3 regions of the Streptomyces sp. NPDC043861 genome follow, and region 3 is predicted to be linked to each of the others. Evidence: riboswitches for the same ligand, from Rfam matches in the RefSeq annotation. Region 3 holds a riboswitch; each other region holds the start of a gene.

Region 1 (6,562 bases), on a different contig from region 3:
TGATCGCCCGCGGCCTCGCGTACGCCCCGTACGCGGATCTGATCTGGGTCGAGACCGGCACCCCGGACCTGGCGCAGGCGCGCGAGTTCGCCGAGGCCATCCACGCCCGGTACCCCGACCAGATGCTGGCCTACAACTGCTCGCCCTCGTTCAACTGGAAGGCCGCGCTGGACGACGACCAGATCGCCAAGTTCCAGCGCGAGCTCGGCGCCATGGGCTACCGGTTCCAGTTCATCACCCTGGCCGGCTTCCACTCCCTCAACCACGGCATGTTCGACCTGGCCCGCGGCTACGCCGAGCACGGCATGACCGCCTATGTCGACCTGCAGGAAAGGGAGTTCGCCGCCCAGCAGCACGGCTTCACCGCGGTCAGGCACCAGCGCGAGGTCGGCACCGGCTACTTCGACCTCGTCTCCACCGCCGTCAACCCGGCCTCCTCCACCACGGCCCTCGCCGGCTCCACCGAGGAGGAGCAGTTCCACTAGTGCGTTGACCGCGGTGACCGGAAGGGTCTGCCGGGAAGCTCGCGGCGTCCGGCACCTGCGGTCTCCCCGGGCCCGCCAGGGCCGAGGGGAAGCATCGCAAGGCGGCGGGGGCACTCCCCCCGGCTCCGCCGGAGGTCCCCCCACCCCGGCCGGAGGCCGGGGAGATCGCCCCCCGTACCGGACGTACTCGGCTGATGCGACAACGCAGCGTGGCGGCACCTCCCAGCAGTCGCCGAGAGGAGCCGTGCAGGGCGTCGCGAGCGGGTGAACCCTTCCGGTCACAGCACCAGGCCGCCCAGCCGGGCATCCGTCCGGTCCGGCCCCCTTGCCGAACGGGGGCCGGACGACCGTCTCCGTCCGCCCCCGCTCCGCTTCCCTGCTCAGGAGAACCCCATGTCCACCAGTGCACTGGCCCAACGCATCCGCGTCCTTGCGGCTCCCGGCCACCGGCATGACGAGATCCTCACCCCCGCCGCCCTGGACTTCGTGGGCAGCCTCGCCGCAGCCTTCGGCGAGCGCCGACAGGAGCTGCTCAAGGAGCGGCGGCGGCAGGCGATACGCCTCTCCACGGGATCCCCGCTCGACTTCCCACTGGTCACCAGCGCCGTGCGCGCCGACCCGTCCTGGCACGTCGCCCCGCCTGCGCCCGGCCTGACGGACCGTCGGGTCGAGATCACCGGCCCGCCCGACCGCCGCATGGCCGTCCACGCCCTCAACTCCGGCGCCGCCGTCTGGATGGCCGACTTCGAGGACGCCACCTCCCCCTCCTGGAACAACATCGTCGGCGGCCAGCTCACCCTGCTCGACGCCATCGAGCGCCGGATCGACTTCACCACCCCCGAGGGCAGGGAATACCGGCTCGGCGACCACGACGGGCTCGCCACCATCGTGGTCCGTCCTCGCGGCTGGCACCTCACCGAGGAGCACCTGGAGTTCGACGGACGGCCGGTCCCCGCCTCCCTGGTCGACTTCGGCCTGTACTTCTTCCACTGCGCACAGCGTCAGCTCGACTCCGGACACGGCCCGTACTTCTACCTCCCCAAGCTGGAGAACCGCTACGAAGCCCGGCTCTGGAACGACGTCTTCGTCCTCGCCCAGGAACTCCTCGGCATCCCCCGTGGGACGGTCCGCGCCACCGTCCTGATCGAGACCATCACCGCGGCGTTCGAGATGGAGGAGATCCTCTACGAGCTCCGCGAGCACAGCTCGGGCCTGAACGCCGGCCGCTGGGACTACCTCTTCAGCCTCATCAAGACCTTCGGTCACCGGACCGACTTCCTGCTCCCGGACCGCGCCCAGGTCACCATGACCGCCCCGTTCATGCGCGCCTACACCGAGCTGCTGGTCCGCACCTGCCACAAGCGCGGCGCCCACGCCATCGGGGGCATGGCCGCGCACATGCCCAGCAAGGACCCGGCCGCCAACGAGGCAGCCCTCGCCAAGGTGCGGCTGGACAAGGAGCGCGAGGCCGAGGACGGCTTCGACGGCTCGTGGGTCGCCCACCCCGGGCTCGTCCCCGTGTGCCGCGAGGTGTTCGACGGCGTTCTCGGCGAACGGCCGCACCAGATCGACCGCACCCGTGACGACGTCGAGGTCACCGCTGCCGATCTGCTGTCGGTGCGCCGTATCAGCGGCCCGCCCACCCCGGAGGGGGTCCGCACCAACATCGCGATCGCCCTGCGCTACTTCGACGCCTGGCTACGGGGGCAGGGAGCCGTTGCCCTGTACGGCCTGATGGAGGACGCCGCCACCGCGGAGATCGCCCGCGTACAGATCTGGCAGTGGCTGCGCCACCGCGTCGTCGACCGCGAGACGGTGCTGCGGCTGCTCGACGACGAGGTCGCCGCTCTGGGTGCCGAGTACCCGTGGGCGGCCGTCGACGAAGTGCGCGATCTCTTCGAACGGACCTCCCTGGAACACGAGTTGCCGCTGTTCTTCACGCCGGACGCCTACTCCCGTCACCTCGTCGTGCGTGCGGAGGCCCGGTCGTGAGCGGGAGCATCCAGCGCGTCGGCGTGGTCGGCGGCGGACAGATGGGCGCCGGAATCGCGGAGGTGTGCGCGCGAGCCGGACTGGACACGGTGGTGTGCGAGGTGGACGCGCCGGCCGCCCGCACCGCGCGGGAACGGGTGGCCGGCTCCCTGGACCGTGCGGTGCACCGTGGAAAGCTGGAGCGGGACGCGGCGCGGGACGCCCTCGACCGGATGGTCTTCACCGGCTGCCTGGAAGACCTGGCCGACCGGCAGCTGGTCGTCGAGGCGATCGTGGAGAACCCGGACGCCAAGACCGAGGTCTTCGCCTCACTCGACAAGATCGTGGCCGATCCGGCCGCGGTGCTGGCGACCAACACCTCCTCCCTGCCGGTCACGCGGCTCGGCATGGCGACGGGCCGCGCCGACCGGGTCGTGGGCCTGCACTTCTTCAATCCGGTGCCCGTACTGCCGCTGGTGGAGGTCGTGACCTCCCTGCACACGTCGGCCGGGACGGTCGCCGCGACCGAGGAATTCGCTGCCCGGGCCCTCGGCAAGACCGTGATCCGCTCGCAGGACAGGGCCGGGTTCGTGGTCAACGCCCTGCTCGTCCCGTACCTGCTGTCGGCGATCCGCATGACGGAGTCCGGATTCGCCTCCCCCGCCGATGTGGACGCCGGCATGGAGCTCGGCTGCGCCCATCCCATGGGGCCGCTGAAGCTCGCGGACCTGATCGGCCTGGACACGGTGGCCTCGATCGCGGAGTCCCTGTACGACGAGTTCAAGGAGCCGCTGTACGCCCCGCCGCCGCTGCTCCAGCGCATGGTCGAGGCAGGCCTGTTGGGCCGCAAGACCGGCCGCGGTTTCCATGCGTACGAACACGGCTGAGTTCCTGGTACGACCGGGCTGAGGGGCCCGGTGGGCCCGGGCTGAGGGGCCCGGGCCACGCCGCTGGAGGAGGGAACCGGCGGGAACCCACGGGGGAGGGGCGGGAAGCGCGGAGGTCGGCGCTTCCCGCCCCCGCGCCGTTTCAAGCACCACGGCCGCGTGTCTCAGCTCACCGTCCGAATGGCGGAGGTGATTCTCCGCGTCGGCTCAACGCCCCGTAGGCTGACGGGTGCAGCTGGTTCGCCCCGTCCGCCAGGCGGGATGCGTCGTAAGAGGGAACCCGGTGGGAATCCGGGACTGCCCCGCAGCGGTGAGCGGGAACGACCGCCGTCATACGCACTGGGTCCGAGCCGGGCCTGGGAAGCGACGGCCAGTAGGTGTCCGCCGGGAATCCGGCCGGACGGGCCCGCGAGTCCGAAGACCTGCCCGTTGCCCGCGTGCGAACGACTCGCCCGCGGACATCCCGGTGACCTCGAGGGCGGGTCGGCGAACACATCGGACGGATGACCGCGCTGTGCCGCGCTGGGCGTTCCGTCCGTTCCGTCGCCCTTCGCGTTCTCGTCCCGTCCCCGGGATCTCAGGGATTCATCTCGCGAAGGAGATCTCCGTGACCACCGAGTCCGCAGCCGCGGCAGCACGGGCCACCCTGTACGGCTACCCCCGTCAGGGACAGAACCGGGAGCTGAAGAAGGCGATCGAGGGCTACTGGAAGGGCCGTGTCACCGCCGACGCCCTCCGCGCCACCGCCGCCGGTCTTCGCCGGACGAACTGGCAGCAGCTCGCCGACGCCGGCATCCACGAAGTGCCGACCGGCGATTTCTCTTACTACGACCACGTCCTCGACACCACCCTGATGGTCGGCGCGATCCCCGCCCGCCACCGCGCAGCCGTCGCCGCCGACGCCTTGGACGGCTGCTTCGCCATGGCCCGCGGCACCCGGGACGTGGCGCCGCTGGAAATGACCAAGTGGTTCGACACCAACTACCACTACCTGGTTCCGGAGCTGGGTCCGGACACCGTGTTCAAAGCGGACTCCACCAAGCAGGTCGGTGAGCTCAAGGAAGCACTCGCGCTCGGCCTGACGCCCCGTCCGGTCCTCGTCGGACCGGTCACCTATCTGCTGCTGGCCAAGGCGGCCCCGGGGGTGGCCGAGGACTTCGAGCCGCTGACGCTGCTCGACCGGCTGCTGCCGGTGTACACGGAAGTGCTCGCGGATCTGCGGGCCGCAGGCGCCGAATGGGTCCAACTGGACGAGCCCGCACTGGTCCAGGACCGCACACCCGCCGAACTGAACGCCGCCGCCCGCGCCTACCGCGACCTCGGTGCGCTCACGGACAGGCCGAAGCTGCTGGTCGCCTCCTACTTCGACCGCCTCGGGGACACACTTGCGGTGCTGGCCAAGGCGCCCGTCGACGGCCTCGCGCTCGACTTCACCGGGTCGGCCGCCGCGAATCTCGACGACCTCGCCGCGGTCGGCGGACTGCCCGGCAAGCGCCTGGTCGCCGGTGTGGTCGACGGACGCAACATCTGGGTGAACGATCTGGGCAAGTCGCTCGCCACCCTCGGGACGCTGCTGGGACTGGCCGACCAGGTCGACGTCTCCGCGTCCTGTTCACTGCTGCACGTCCCGCTGGACAGTGCCGAGGAGCGCGACATCGACCCGCAGATCCTTCGCTGGCTCGCCTTCGCCCGGCAGAAGACCGACGAGATCGTCACCCTCGCCCGCGGACTCGGCCAGGGCACGGACGCCATCGCCGCGGAACTCGCCGCCAACCGGGCCGACCTGGCCTCCCGCGCCGGTTCGCCCATCACCCACGACCCCGCCGTACGTGCGCGCACCGCGGCGATCACTGACACCGACGCCCGGCGTTCCCAGCCCTATGCCGAGCGCGCCGCGGCCCAGCGTGCCCACCTCGGGCTGCCCCTGCTGCCTACGACCACCATCGGATCCTTCCCTCAGACCACGGCTCTGCGCACGGCCCGCGCCGATCTGCGCGGCGGACGGATCGACACCGCGGGCTACGAGCAGCGCATCGAGGCGGAGATCCGCGAGGTGATCTCCTTCCAGGAGGAGGCGGGTATCGACGTCCTCGTGCACGGCGAGCCCGAACGCAACGACATGGTGCAGTACTTCGCAGAACAGCTCACCGGCTACCTCGCCACCCGGCACGGCTGGGTCCAGTCGTACGGCACCCGTTACGTGCGGCCGCCGATTCTCGCCGGTGACATCTCCCGGCCGGTGCCGATGACGGTCCGCTGGACCCGCTACGCCCAGTCCCTCACCGACCGTCCGGTGAAGGGCATGCTCACCGGGCCGGTCACGATGCTCGCCTGGTCCTTCGTCCGGGACGACCAACCGCTCGGCGACACCGCCCGCCAGGTGGCTCTCGCCCTGCGCGACGAGGTGGACGACCTGGAGGCGGCGGGCACCTCCGTCATCCAGGTCGACGAACCCGCCCTGCGCGAGACGTTGCCCCTGCGGGCCGCGGACCGCGCCGGCTATCTCGCCTGGGCGACCGAGGCGTTCCGGCTCACCACGAGCGGGGTGCGCCCGGACACCCAGATCCACACCCACATGTGCTACGCCGAGTTCGGCGACATCGTGCAGGCCATCGACGACCTCGACGCCGACGTGATCAGCCTGGAGGCCGCCCGCTCCCACATGCAGGTCGCCCGGGAGCTCGCCTCCCACGGCTACCCGCGGGAGGCCGGCCCCGGGGTGTACGACATCCACTCGCCGCGGGTTCCGGACGCGGACGAGGCGGCGGCTCTGCTGCGCAAGGGGCTGGAGGCCATCCCGGCCGAACGGCTGTGGGTCAACCCGGACTGCGGGCTGAAGACCCGCGGCTGGCCCGAAACCCGTGCCTCGCTGGAGAATCTGGTGGCAGCCGCCCGCACCGTGCGCGGGGAACTCTCCGCGTCCTGATGCGTCGGACGGCCGGGAGATGCGCTCGAAGAGCAGCCTCCCGGTCGTCCGGGCCACGCGCGCCGAGCCCGGCTGCCTGTGGTTCGACTGGTCGCGCAGTGTGGAAGACCCGACGGAGTACGTCCTGGTCGAGGCTTTCCGCGACGAGGAGGCCGGAGTCGCGGCATGTGCAGTCCACGCACTTCAAGGCTGCGTCGCGGCAGACGCTGCCGCCCCATCTGGTCGAGACACCGCGCATCGTCAACGTGACCGTTCCGCAGCACGACTGGTCGCTCCTGGGAGAGGGTGGTCCC
Region 2 (6,562 bases), on a different contig from region 3:
TGGCGCAGATCGTCCCGCCGGACCACCAGACCCGTGCCCGAACGACCGCGCGCCCGCTGGTGCGGGGCCGCGGCCTGCACGGTTGCCGACAGATGCAGCTTGGTGAGCGCTCCCTGGGGCCGCCGGGCCCCGGTGGTGCGGCCGTGCTCGGTACGGGCGCGTGAGCGGCGCCCGGCCGCGCCCTCGCCGAGCCCGGGCACGGTCAGCATCTTGGTGCGGAAGGGCTCGGCGGCCCTCACGGCGGTCTGCTCGCCCGCGCCCGGCCCCGGGGCGCCGGCCGCGGACGGTTCCTGCTCGGGGCCGTCCGCGGGCGGTTGCGCATCCGGACCTTCCCCCTGTGGCGGGATTCCGCCACCGCCTCCGGGTCCGCCGTCGGGCCCTTCGGGCCCTCCGTCCGGGTCGGGCTCCGGCTCGTCGTCGCCGCCGAACTGCTCCAGCGTCTCGTCGAGTTTGTCCTCGTCGAGGCCGGGCGCGTCGAAGGGATTGCGCCGCCGGCGGTGGGGGAGCGCGAGCAGGGCGGCCTGCCGTACGTCCTCCTCCCGTACGTCGGTACGCCCCGCCCAGGCGGCCAGCGCGGTGGCGGTCCGGGCCATCACGATGTCGGCGCGCATACCGTCCACCTCGAACGCCGCGCAGGTCGCCGCGATCTGCCGCAGCGCTGCATCACCGAGCTCGACCTGAGGCAGCAGATCCCGGGCTGCGACGATCCGCTCGCGCAGCGCCGCCTCCTCGTCCGCCCAGCGTGCGGCGAAGGCGGCCGGGTCGTCGTCGTACGAAAGCCGCCGCCGGACGACCTCCACCCGCTGGTCCGGTTCCCGTGAGGCAGCGACCTCCACGGTGAGCCCGAAACGGTCGAGCAACTGCGGCCGCAGCTCACCCTCTTCGGGGTTCATCGTTCCGACGAGCAGGAAGCGTGCGGCATGGCGCACGGACACGCCCTCGCGTTCCACGTACGAGGCGCCCATCGCGGCGGCGTCCAGAAGCAGGTCCACCAGGTGGTCGTGGAGAAGGTTGACCTCGTCGACGTAGAGCACCCCTCGGTGCGCGTCCGCGAGCAGACCCGGCTCGAAGGCCTTCACGCCGTCCGCGAGGGCCCGTTCGATGTCGAGCGCCCCCACCAGCCGGTCCTCCGAGGCACCGACGGGCAGTTCCACCATCCGCGTCGGACGTGCCATCCCGGCCCCGTCCCGATGCGGGCCGTCCGGGCAGGCGGGATCGGGCGCCCCCGGCGCACAGGAGAACCGGCATCCCGACACGACGTCCACGTCCGGCATGAGGGCCGCCAGCGCGCGCACGGCGGTCGACTTGGCGGTGCCCTTCTCGCCGCGCACGAGAACCCCGCCCACGGCGGGCGAAACCGCGTTCAGCAGTAGTCCCAGCCGCAGATCGTCCATGCCCACGATCGCGGTGAAGGGGTAATGAACAGCACCACTCATACGTTCCGATCCTCCCGCTCGCGCCCCACCGGCACGTCCAGTCGTTCGTCGGCCGGCCCGGGGATCTCTTCCCGCCCGAGCGGCATCCCGCCTCTCACGGCGCACCCGGCGCGACGAAAGGCAGCCCCGAGGGCGCTCCGCTCTCGATCAGCCGCAGCAGCGCGTCCGTGTCGGCGTGTTCCTCGATCAGATCGCCGAGGCGGTCCAGCTGTTCCTCGCGCAGCAGGCCGAAGCTCGTGTCCGGGGCCGGTACGAAACGGCGCCCGGCGGCCGCCGCCACTTCCCGCAGGAACGCCCGGCGGAAGCCGTCGCTCTCCAGCGAGCCGTGCCAGTGGGTGCCCCAGACGGCGCCGACCCGGCAGCCGTCCAGGAAGGGCTCACCGCCGGTCACTTCGGCGACTCCGTGATGGATCTCGTAGCCCTCGACCCGCTCCCCGAGCGCCTCCCCGGACGGTCGCGCCAGGGTCTTCTCCTGCGCGAACCGCACCCGTACCGGCAGCAGGCCGAGGCCCTCGACCTCGCCGGCCCGTGACTCGACGTCGTCCTCGATGCGCTCGCCCAGGGCCTGGAATCCGCCGCAGATGCCCAGCACCGGGCGGCCCTCCGACGCGCGCCGTGCGATGGCGTCCGCGAGCCCGCGCTCGCGCAGCCAGCCGAGCGCCTTCACGGTCCCGCGGGTACCGGGAACCACCACCAGATCGGCGTCGACGAGCTCCTCGGCGCGGTCCACGAAACGCACCACGACGCCGGGTTCGGCCGCCAGCGCGTCCACGTCGGTGAAGTTGGACATCAGCGGTACGGCGCACACAGCCACGCGCAGCACGTCCTCACCCACCGGGGCCGCGGTCAGGGACTCGCGAACGGCCCCCCGCAGTGAGACCCGCAGGCCGTCCTCCTCGTCGATGCCGAGTCCGTGCGCATACGGCAGGACGCCGTAGGTCCGGCGTCCGGTCAGCCCGTGCAGCATCTCCAAACCCGGCTCCAGCAGCGTCACATCGCCCCGGAACTTGTTGACCAGATAGCCCGCGACCAGTTCCTGGTCCTCGGGGGCGAGCAGTGCGGTCGTGCCGAAGAACTGCGCGAACACCCCGCCCCGGTCGATGTCCCCGACCACCAGCACGGGAAAACGCGCGGCCCGGGCGATGCCCATGTTCACGATGTCGGTGCGGCGGAGGTTGATCTCCGCGGGGCTGCCGGCTCCTTCGCAGATGACCGCGTCGTACGTGCTCCGGAGCTTCTCCAGGCACTCCACCACCGGCTCGAACAGCTCCCGCTGCCTCCCCCCGTGGTAGCCGCGCGCACTCAGTTCGCCCACCGGCCTGCCCATCAGGACGACCTGGCTGGAGCGGTCGCTGCCCGGCTTGAGCAGCACCGGGTTCATCAGCGCCGAGGGCTCCACACGGGCCGCCTGGGCCTGCATGGCCTGCGCCCGGCCGATCTCCGCCCCCTCGTGGGTCACAAAGGAATTGAGGGACATGTTCTGCCCCTTGAAGGGCGCTACCTTCACGCCCCGGCGCACCAGCCACCGGCAGATCCCCGCCGTGACGACGCTCTTGCCCGCGTCCGACGTGGTCCCGGCGACCAGCAGTCCACCACCGCTCATGTCCGCTTCCCCCTCACTGCCCCGTGCACGAGCCGCGTGCCCGCGCACACCGCAAGCGCCAGTACGCCCACGCGCCGCGACAGCCGCACCGCCCGCCCGATGTCCGCGACCTCGACGGCGCGCCCCGCTGCGTTGAGCACGGGCCGGTGCTCGACCCGCCCGCCGTACGAGAGCGTCCCCCCGAGCCTTACCCCGAGCGCGCCCGCGAACGACGCCTCCACCGGACCCGCGTTGGGGCTCGGATGCTTCGCGGCGTCCTGGCGCCAGGCCCGTACGGCACCGCGCGGATCGCCGCCCGCGACTGCCGCGAGTCCGGCGGTGAGGCGTGCACCCGGCCAGCCCGCCACGTCGTCCAGCCTCGCCGACGCCCAGCCGTACCGTCGGTAGCGGGCAGATCTGTGCCCCACCATGGCGTCCAGGGTGTTCACGGCGCGGAAGCCGACGAGCCCCGGCACCCCGGCGAGCGCGCCCCACACCAGGGCCCCGACGACGGCGTCGGAGGTGTTCTCGGCGACTGATTCGACGACGGCGCGGGCGATCCCGGGGCCGTCGAGTGCCTGCGGGTCACGCCCGCACAGATGGGGCAGCCGCTCGCGGGCGGCTTCGATGTCCCCGGCCGCCAGCGCCGCGCCGATCGCTTCGGCCTCCCGGCCCAGCGAAGTACCGCCGACGACCGTCCATGTGGCGGCCGCGACCAGGGCGACGGACGCGGTACGGGAACGGCTCAGGCCGGCAGCGGCGAACGCGCCCATCGCGACCGCGCCGCCGGCGCACACGGCGGTGTGCAGAGCGCCCCAGCCCCGGTGGTCGCGCCAGAGCGCCCGTTCGACGGCAGCGGCGGCCCGGCCGAACGCGGCGACCGGATGCCCGCGGCGCGGATCGCCGAGAAGCAGGTCGCCGGCAAGTCCGGCTGCGGCACCGCACGCAAAAGTGATCCCTGGGGAGACACCCCCCCAGCCTCCCGGCTCGGCAGGCATGTTCGTCCTCACTCAGGGTCCGCGCCCTGGCTCGACGTGACCGGCGGGAGAGAGTTCCTGGCTCCGGGAGTACACCCCGTGACAGTGGCGGGACCGCGCCGGATTCGCACCGGCTTCCTCTTCTGCCGCCGTAATGGCTCCGGAAGTCCACCATGGGCCGCGAACACCCGTCAACTCGCCTTTGACCTGCGCAGGGACAGTGTGCGGAGTCCCACACGGGTCCCGGACACGGCAGGAGCCGGACCTCTCGGAAGAGGTCCGGCTCCTGCCCTGTGGGATCGTCCGCGGTTCGGGGCCGTCAGATCACGATCAGATAGATGCCGTACGCGACCGCGGCCGCGCACAGCGCGAAGGAGGCGTAGGCGCCCGTGCGTGCGAGGGGCGCGGAGCCACCCTGCGCGGCGGCCGCTTCCTGCCGGGAGAGGCCCACGATGCCCAGGGTGAACATGCCCACCAGGGCGACGGTGACGACGAGGCTCACGCCGAAGACGGAGCCGAGAGCTGCCCAGTCGATCTTCATGCTGTTCGTTCTTTCCTTACACCGTGGCGGTGGGTGCGGGGGAGGTCTCACCGGCGGGTGCCGGGATGGTGGCCTTCAGCTCCTCGGCCGCGGCCACGGTGGGAGGCGGGGTGACGGCGGCGATGGCGGTGGTGATCACACCCGCGGGCTCCCCGATCTCGTCGTCGGTGACGTTCGTGTGGTCCACCGGCTTGCGGCGCGAGAGCGCCCAGATGGCGCCCGAGCCCGAGATCAGCAGCACCGCGACGGCGACGATGCCCCAGGTGCCCTGAGCGGTCAGGAACTCGGCGCCTGCTGCGGCCAGACCGGCGGCCGGCAGGGTCAGGCCCCAGGCGACGAACATCCGGGTCGCGGTGGACCAGCGGACCACACCGCCCTTGCGGCCGAGGCCCGCGCCCATCACGGCGCCGGAGCACGACTGGGTGGTGGAGAGCGAGAAGCCCAGGTTCGAGGAGGCCAGGATGACCGTGGCCGCGCTGGTCTGGGCGGCGAAGCCCTGCTGCGGCCGGAGGTCGGTCAGGCCCTTGCCCATGGTGCGGATGATGCGCCAGCCGCCGAGGTACGTGCCGAGCGCGATCGCCACACCGGCGGCGACGATGACCCACATCGGGGGGTTCGAGCCGGGGGCGAGGACGCCGCCCGTGACGAGGGCCAGGGTGATGACACCCATGGTCTTCTGCGCGTCATTCGTGCCGTGGGCGAGGGAGACGAGCCCGGCCGAGGCGATCTGGCCGGCGCGGTAGCCCTTGGAGGTGGCCTTGTCGTCGGCCGTGCTGCCGATCTTGTACGTCAGCTTCGTCGCGAAGAACGCGGCGAGGCCGGCGACGAGCGGGGCGGCGACGGCCGGGATCAGGACCTTGGTGACGATGGTGCCGCCGTCGACGGCGGAGAAGCCGGCGGACATCACGGCCGCACCGATCAGACCGCCGAAGAGTGCGTGCGAGGAGCTGGACGGCAGGCCCAGCAGCCAGGTGAAGAGGTTCCACAGGATGGCGCCGACGAGCGCCGCGAAGATCACTTCTGTGCGTATGCCCTCTTCGTTGATGATTCCGCCGGAGATCGTCTTGGCGACCTCGACGGACAGGAAGGCGCCGACGAGATTGAGCACGGCGGACATGGCCACCGCCGTCTTCGGCTTGAGTGCACCGGTCGAGATGGTCGTCGCCATCGCGTTGGCTGTGTCGTGGAAACCGTTCGTGAAATCGAACACGAGAGCGGTAATGATCACGATCCCGAGGAGAAGCGTGATGTTTTCCATTTACCCAGGCTTCTATTGGACGTCAGTGGCCCGCCGAACGTAGGCAATCTGGGTGAACGGAAGATGAACTGGGTCGGGCGTTGCGGTGTCACCAAGCGAGTTTCTCCCCCTCCGCTTGTGAAGCGGAGGGACCGCGGAGTCCGGTGGATCCGTGTCGGGGAGGGCCTGAAGGGCATTTCGCCACCGTGCCCCGGACCCCGCCGGCGCCGTCCGTGAACCGCCGAGGAGATTCCGGTCACCCCGGCCCGTGAGCGGTGGAGGGCCTGGAAGGATCACTGCATGACCGGGTGGCAGCAGGAGAAGCAGCGGCAGGACCTCATCGGGAAGGCATGGGCCGGCCTCGTGGCCACCGCCCGCCGGACCGTGGCGGACGGACTCGTCGTCGGGACCTCGGGAAACGTCTCCGTACGCGTCCCGACCGACGCCGGTGACCTCGTCCTCGTCACTCCGAGCGGAGTGCCCTACGACAGACTCGGCGCGCAGGACGTCGTCGCCGTCGGGCTGGACGGGAAGCGGCTGATCGGCGATCTCACCCCCACCAGTGAGCTGCCGATGCATCTGGAGATCTACCGCGCCACGGATGCGACCGCCGTCGTCCACACCCACGCCGTGCATGCCACCGCCGTGTCCACGCTGACCACCGAACTGCCGTTGATCCATTACATGGCCGCGGCCCTCGGCGGGCCCGTCCGCGTCGCCCCGTACGCCCTCTACGGAACGGACGAGCTGGCCGGGAACATGCTCGACGCGCTCGCGGACCGCACGGGG
Region 3 (6,562 bases):
GTGGGCCTGGCCGCCAACCAGATCGGTGTCGATCTGAAGGTCTTCGTCTACGACTGCCCCGACGACGAGGGTGTGCGCCACACAGGCGTCGTCTGCAACCCCGTGCTCCAGGAACTGCCGCCCGAGCACCGTGTGCTCGACGACTCGAACGAGGGCTGTCTGTCCGTCCCGACGGCGTACGCGTCGCTGGCCCGCCCGGACTACGCCGAGGTGCACGGGCAGGACGCCGAGGGGAAGCCGATCAAGGTGCGCGGCACCGGGTACTTCGCGCGCTGCCTGCAGCACGAGACGGACCACCTGTACGGCTATCTGTACATCGACCGGCTGTCGAAGAGGGACCGCAAGGACGCCCTGAAGCAGATGGCCGAGGGCACGCCGCGCTACGAGACCGTGCCGAACGACTGACGTTCCGGCGGACCGCCGGTGGCCGCGCCCCGCACCGTTTCCGGTGCGGGGCGCTGTCGTTGTGGCCATGAGACCGGGTCCGGGCCCGGCCGGACCGGTTCCCGGGACTGCGGATGCGTGCGCCGGCTGCTGCCTGCGGTCGACGGGTGGTGCACCGCGACCGGCCGGCGCCACGGCTGCCGCGCCCGCCCCGCCGGGCACCGCAACGGGCAGGGGCCCGGACCGTACCCCGGTCCGGGCCCCTGCCGTACGCGTCCGGCCGGAAGGTCAGAAGTCCTCGTCCAGGTCGACCGAGCCCTCGACGGCGACCTGATACGCCGAAGGCCGGCGCTCGAAGAAGTTCGTCAGTTCCTGGACGCCCTGGAGCTCCATGAAGGAGAACGGGTTCTGCGAGCCGTAGACCGGGGCGAAGCCGAGCCGGGTGAGCCGCTGGTCGGCGACGCACTCCAGATACTCGCGCATCGACTCGGTGTTCATGCCCGGCAGGCCGTCACCGCACAGGTCGCGGCCGAACTGCAGCTCCGCCTCGACGGCCTCCTTCAGCATGTCGGTGACCTGCTGCTGGAGTTCGTCGTCGAAGAGCTCCGGCTCCTCCTTGCGGACCGTGTCCACGACCTCGAAGGCGAAGTTCATGTGCATGGTCTCGTCCCGGAACACCCAGTTGGTGCCGGTCGCCAGACCGTGCAGCAGACCGCGCGAACGGAACCAGTAGACGTACGCGAACGCCCCGTAGAAGAACAGGCCCTCGATGCAGGCGGCGAAGCAGATCAGGTTGAGCAGGAAGCGCCTGCGGTCCGCCTTGGTCTCCAGGCGGTCGATCTTCTCCACCCCCCCTTCCCCGTCGAGGGCGGCCATCCACTTGAAGCAGAACTCGGCCTTCTCGCGGATCGAGGGAATGTTCTCGACGGCAGCGAAAGCGGCCGTGCGGTCCTCCGGGTTCGGGAGGTAGGTGTCCAGCAGGGTCAGATAGAACTGGACGTGCACGGCCTCCTCGAAGAGCTGCCGCGACAGATACAGCCGCGCCTCGGGGGAGTTGATGTGCTTGTAGAGCGTCAGCACCAGGTTGTTCGCGACGATGGAGTCGCCGGTCGCGAAGAAGGCGACCAGACGGCCGATCAGGTGCTGCTCGCCGGGGGAGAGCTTGGCCAGATCGGCGACGTCGGAGTGGAGGTCGACCTCCTCGACCGTCCAGGTGTTCTTGATGGCGTCCCGGTAGCGCTCGTAGAAGTCCGGGTAGCGCATCGGACGGAGGGTCAGCTCGAAGCCGGGGTCGAGCAGGTTCTTGACGGTGGTGGCTTCGGTGGGCATTACTGGCAGGCCTCGCAGGACTCGGGGTTCTCGAGCGAGCAGGCGATGGCGTCGGCGTCGGGCGCCGCCTGCTGTGCGGGAATGGGGGCGGTGGTGGCGGCGGTTGCGGACGCGGCGCGCGCGATGCGGGTCGCCGGGCGGGAGCGCAGGTAGTACGTCGTCTTCAGGCCCTGCTTCCAGGCGTACGCGTACATGGAGCTGAGCTTGCCGATGGTCGGCGTCTCCAGGAAGAGGTTCAGCGACTGCGACTGGTCCAGGAACGGGGTGCGTGCCGCTGCCATGTCGATCAGGCCGCGCTGCGGGATCTCCCACGCCGTGCGGTACAGCGCCCGTACGTCCGCCGGGATCCAGTTGAGGCCCTGAACCGAGCCGCTGGATTCGCGCAGCGCCTCACGGGTCTGCGCGTCCCACACGCCCAGCTTCTTCAGTTCGTCCACCAGATAGGAGTTGACCTGGAGGAACTCACCCGAGAGCGTCTCGCGCTTGAAGAGGTTGGAGACCTGCGGCTCGATGCACTCGTACACACCCGCGATCGACGCGATGGTCGCGGTCGGCGCGATGGCGAGCAGGAGGGAGTTGCGCATCCCGGTCGTGGCGATCCGGGAACGCAGCGCGGCCCAGCGCTCCGGCCAGTTGAGCTCCACGGCTGTGCCGTAGTGATCCGGGTGCAGCACACCGCGCGCCGTACGGGTCTGCTCCCAGGCGGGCAGCGGGCCGTTGCGCTCGGCCAGGTCGCAGGACGCCTCGTACGCCGCCAGCATGATCCGCTCGGCGATCCGGGTCGACAGTGCCTGCGCCTCGGCGGAGTCGAAGGGCATCCGCAGCTTGAAGAACACGTCCTGCAGGCCCATGGCGCCGAGGCCCACCGGACGCCACTTGGCGTTGGAGCGGCCGGCCTGCTCGGTCGGGTAGAAGTTGATGTCGACGACCCGGTCCAGGAAGGTCACGGCCGTGCGGACGGTGGCGTCGAGCCGCTCCCAGTCGATGGCGTCCGCACCGGTGCCGCCGTCGGTGACGAACGCGCCGAGGTTGACGGATCCGAGGTTGCAGACAGCGGTCTCGCCGTCGTTCGTCACCTCGATGATCTCGGTGCAGAGATTGGAGGAGTGGACGACGGTGCCGGGCTCAGCGGTCTGGTTCGCGGTGCGGTTCGAGGCGTCCTTGAACGTCATCCAGCCGTTGCCGGTCTGGGCGAGCGTACGCATCATGCGGCCGTACAGGTCGCGGGCCGGGATGGTCCTGCGGGCGAGGCCCGCCTCCTCCGCCTTGCGGTAGGCGGCGTCGAACTCGTCGCCCCAGAGGTCGACCAGCTCGGGGACGTCGGCGGGCGAGAAGAGCGACCAGTCGGCGTCCTCGTTCACCCTGCGCATGAACTCGTCCGGGATCCAGTGCGCCAGGTTGAGGTTGTGCGTACGCCGCGCCTCCTCACCCGTGTTGTCGCGCAGCTCCAGGAACTCCTCGATGTCCGCGTGCCAGGTCTCCAGGTAGACACAGGCCGCGCCCTTGCGGCGACCGCCCTGGTTGACCGCGGCGACGGAGGAGTCCAGCGTGCGCAGGAACGGCACGATGCCGTTGGAGTGGCCGTTGGTGCCGCGGATGAGCGAACCGCGCGAGCGGATACGGGAGTACGAGAGACCGATGCCACCCGCGTGCTTGGAGAGCCGCGCCACCTGGTGGTAGCGGTCGTAGATCGAGTCCAGCTCGTCCAGCGGGGAGTCCAGCAGATAGCAGGACGACATCTGGGGGTGGCGGGTACCGGAGTTGAAGAGGGTGGGGGAGGACGGCAGGTAGTCGAGCCGGCTCATCAGCCCGTACAGCGCGGCGACTTCGTCGAGAGCCCTGGGCGACTCGTCCTCGGCGAGGCCGGCGGCGACACGCAGCATGAACTGCTGCGGGGTCTCGATGACCTTGCGGGTGATCGGGTGCCGGAGGAGGTAGCGGCTGAAGAGGGTGCGCAGGCCGAAGTACCCGAAGCGGTCGTCGGCGGCAGGGTCGATCAGCGCGTCGAGGCGCGCGGCGTGCGTCTGCACGAACGCGGCCGTGCGGTCCGCGATCAGGCCCTCGCGGTGCCCGACGGCGATGGAGTCGGAGAAGGCGACCGCCCCCTGTGTGGCCGCCTCCTCCGCGATCGTGCGGGTGAGCAGCCGGGCCGCGAGGCGCGAGTAGGCCGGGTCCTCGGAGATCAGCCCAGCGGCGGCCTCGGTCGCGAGTTCGCGCAACTCGGCCTCGTCCGAGCCCGCGTGGCGGCCGCGGAGGGCGGCCGCGGCGACGCGGCCGGGGTCCGTGTCGGGGAGATCGGCGGTGAGGTCGGTCAGGATGCGCAGCAGCGCGGTACCTGGCCCATCGGCGGACTGCGTTGAAGCAGGATCGGGCGGCGCGATGGTCACAGGGTGCTCTCCCTCGCTCGGCTCGGGGCCGGCGGGGGCACGGGGCACGGGCGCACTCGCCCGGGGGCAGGGTGCACCGCGTCCACCGACCTGTTTCCGCGAGGCCCGGACGTCGTCGGCACCCGGGCCGGACGGTCCGGGTGCGCCGTCGGCAGGTCTTCGGACTCGCAGGTGTATGCCCTGTGCGACACCGCAAAGGCACACCGGCACACCGTTGCGGGACAGTTCCGGACTCGAACCGGATTCCCCTGCGGCGACAGCGAGCATGAGCATACATGTAGGGGCGGTGGCTTGAGGCACCCCCCACATGTTGTGTCGCCGCGGTTCTCAGAGCTCCAGGCTGTAGGCCAGCAGAGGCACGTCCGCCAGCGGACACCAGTCCCGCTCGGGCGTTCTGACGAAGCCGATTCGTTCGTAGATGCGGTGCGCGGCGTGCATGCGGGGGTGCGTCGACAGGACGAGCCTCCGGCAGCCTTCGGTGTCCCTGGCCCGCTCGATGCACGCCCTGACGAGTGCCTCCCCGGCGCCCCGCCCCCGCGCTTCCGTGGCGACCGCCAGCATCCTGAACTCGGTTTCCCCGTCCTCGGCGATGTCGGCCCAGGGCGCCCCGCCGAGAACGAAGGTCACCCCGCCGAGCACCCGGCCGTCCCGGTCCGCCGCGACCAGTACCTCGGCCTGTCGGGCCCGGGCGACGACGTCCCTCAGACGGTCGAGGTACGGGTCCTCCTCGCCGAAGTCCAGCAGCCTGCCGTCGAGATAGGCCCGTGCCGTGAGCTCCCCCAGGGCCTCGTACTCCGAGGGTTCGGCCCTTCTGACGAAGATGTCCATATCCGAAGTTTCCTCCATGTGCACGAGGGCGGCTCGAGGCCGTTCCCCCGGCCGGTTGCCTCAACACCCCATGTTCCCAAGGCCGCGGAGGGGGTGCGGGGACAATGCGGTGCCGTTTCGGACGGACACGAACGCCGGCCGGCACAGGCTCATGGGGCCCGTGCCGGCCGGCGCCGGGAAACACACGCGTCAGTGGGTGACTGCGCCCACCTTCGGGAGTTCGGGTTCGACCCCGGGGTCCCCGGCGTCCGCCGTGTAGTCCCCCGGAGACGTCTCGTCGACACCGTCCGGGGCCTTCACGGCGCGCAGCACGAGGGTGAGGACGACGGTCACCACCGCGTTGAGCACGAAGGCCGTCAGGCCGATGTAGCCGATCTCCCCGATTCCCGGTATCTCCGCCGATGACCCTCCGAAGTGCTTCTGCGTCGGACTTGCGACGCCGTACGCCGCCACTGTGCCGTAGATCATGCCGACGGCCCAGCCCGCGAGCAGCGCCCAGCGGTGGCACCACCGGGTGAACAGGCCGCCGACGAGGGCCGGGAAGGTCTGGAGGATCCAGATGCCGCCCAGCAGCTGGAAGTTGATGGCGACGGTCTTGTCCATCGTCAGGACGAAGGCCAGGGCACCCACCTTCACCAGCAGCGACACCAGCTTCGACACCTTGGTCTCCTGCTCCGGAGTCGCGTCCGGCTTCAGGAAGTCCTTGTAGATGTTCCGCGTGAACAGGTTCGCCGCCGCGATCGACATGATCGCCGCCGGTACCAGCGCGCCGATGCCGATGGCCGCGAACGCGACCCCCGCGAACCAGTCGGGGAACATGTTCTCGAACAGCTGCGGAATGGCGAGCTGACCGTTCGTCACCTTGACTCCGGCCGCGATCGCCATGAACCCGAGCAGCGCCAGCAGCCCCAGCATCAGCGAGTAGAGCGGCAGGATGGTGGTGTTGCGCCGGATCACGTCACGGCTGCGCGAGGACAGCGTGGCGGTGATCGAGTGCGGATACATGAACAGGGCCAGCGCGGATCCGAGCGCCAGCGTGGCGTAACCCCACTGGCCCAGCTCCCCGGGCACCAGCGCACCCCGCGGTTTGTCGGTCGCGGGGTTGATCTGCGCGAACGCGTCGCCCGCCTTGGTGAAGATGTCGTCGAAGCCGCCGAGCTTGACGGGGATGTAGATGATCGCGACCGCGATCACCAGATAGATCAGGGTGTCCTTGACGAAGGCGATCAGCGCGGGTGCCCGCAGACCGGACGAGTAGGTGTACGCCGCCAGCACACCGAAGGCGATCAGCAGCGGCAGATCCTTGATGAACCAGTGGGTGTTCTCACCGCCGCCGACGCCCATGACGTCCAGCACAGCCTGGATGCCGACGAGCTGCAGCGCGATGTACGGCATCGTCGCGAGGATGCCGGTGAGCGCGACCGCCAGCGACAGCCCCTTCGAGCCGAAGCGTCCGCGGACGAAGTCCGACGTCGTCACATATCCGTGCTTGTGCGACACCGACCACAACCGCGGCAGGAAGGTGAAGATCAGCGGGTAGACGAGAATCGTGTACGGCACGGCGAAGAAACCGGCAGCGCCCGCCGCGTAGATCGCCGCGGGTACGGCGACGAAGGTGTAGGCGGTGTAGAGGT

What was found. Region 3 has a riboswitch for cobalamin ahead of AC068D_RS21900 (ribonucleoside-diphosphate reductase subunit alpha). Riboswitches for the same ligand answer to the same signal wherever they lie in the genome.
Region 1: another riboswitch for cobalamin. It lies ahead of metE (5-methyltetrahydropteroyltriglutamate--homocysteine S-methyltransferase); the one in region 3 lies ahead of AC068D_RS21900 (ribonucleoside-diphosphate reductase subunit alpha).
Region 2: another riboswitch for cobalamin. It lies ahead of AC068D_RS13860 (cobalamin biosynthesis protein); the one in region 3 lies ahead of AC068D_RS21900 (ribonucleoside-diphosphate reductase subunit alpha).

The regions. Positions count from the first base shown of each region.
Region 1 covers NZ_JBWKDP010000012.1:213,442-220,003, forward strand. Annotated here, with positions in the region: gene aceA (isocitrate lyase) at 1-485, shown strand, start outside; gene aceB (malate synthase A) at 879-2,477, shown strand; gene AC068D_RS26040 (3-hydroxybutyryl-CoA dehydrogenase) at 2,474-3,343, shown strand; cobalamin riboswitch at 3,563-3,787, shown strand; gene metE (5-methyltetrahydropteroyltriglutamate--homocysteine S-methyltransferase) at 3,951-6,269, shown strand; partial or broken gene AC068D_RS26050 (putative quinol monooxygenase) at 6,319-6,562, shown strand, end outside.
Region 2 covers NZ_JBWKDP010000005.1:67,106-73,667, reverse strand. Annotated here, with positions in the region: gene AC068D_RS13870 (putative cobaltochelatase) at 1-1,436, opposite strand, end outside; gene AC068D_RS13865 (cobyric acid synthase) at 1,531-3,039, opposite strand; gene AC068D_RS13860 (cobalamin biosynthesis protein) at 3,036-4,016, opposite strand; cobalamin riboswitch at 4,048-4,183, opposite strand; gene AC068D_RS13855 (hypothetical protein) at 4,315-4,536, opposite strand; gene AC068D_RS13850 (inorganic phosphate transporter) at 4,553-5,794, opposite strand; gene AC068D_RS13845 (class II aldolase/adducin family protein) at 6,074-6,562, shown strand, end outside.
Region 3 covers NZ_JBWKDP010000009.1:217,557-224,118, forward strand. Annotated here, with positions in the region: gene def (peptide deformylase) at 1-405, shown strand, start outside; gene AC068D_RS21895 (ribonucleotide-diphosphate reductase subunit beta) at 673-1,713, opposite strand; gene AC068D_RS21900 (ribonucleoside-diphosphate reductase subunit alpha) at 1,713-4,100, opposite strand; cobalamin riboswitch at 4,234-4,373, opposite strand; gene AC068D_RS21905 (GNAT family N-acetyltransferase) at 4,428-4,928, opposite strand; gene mctP (monocarboxylate uptake permease MctP) at 5,118-6,562, opposite strand, start outside.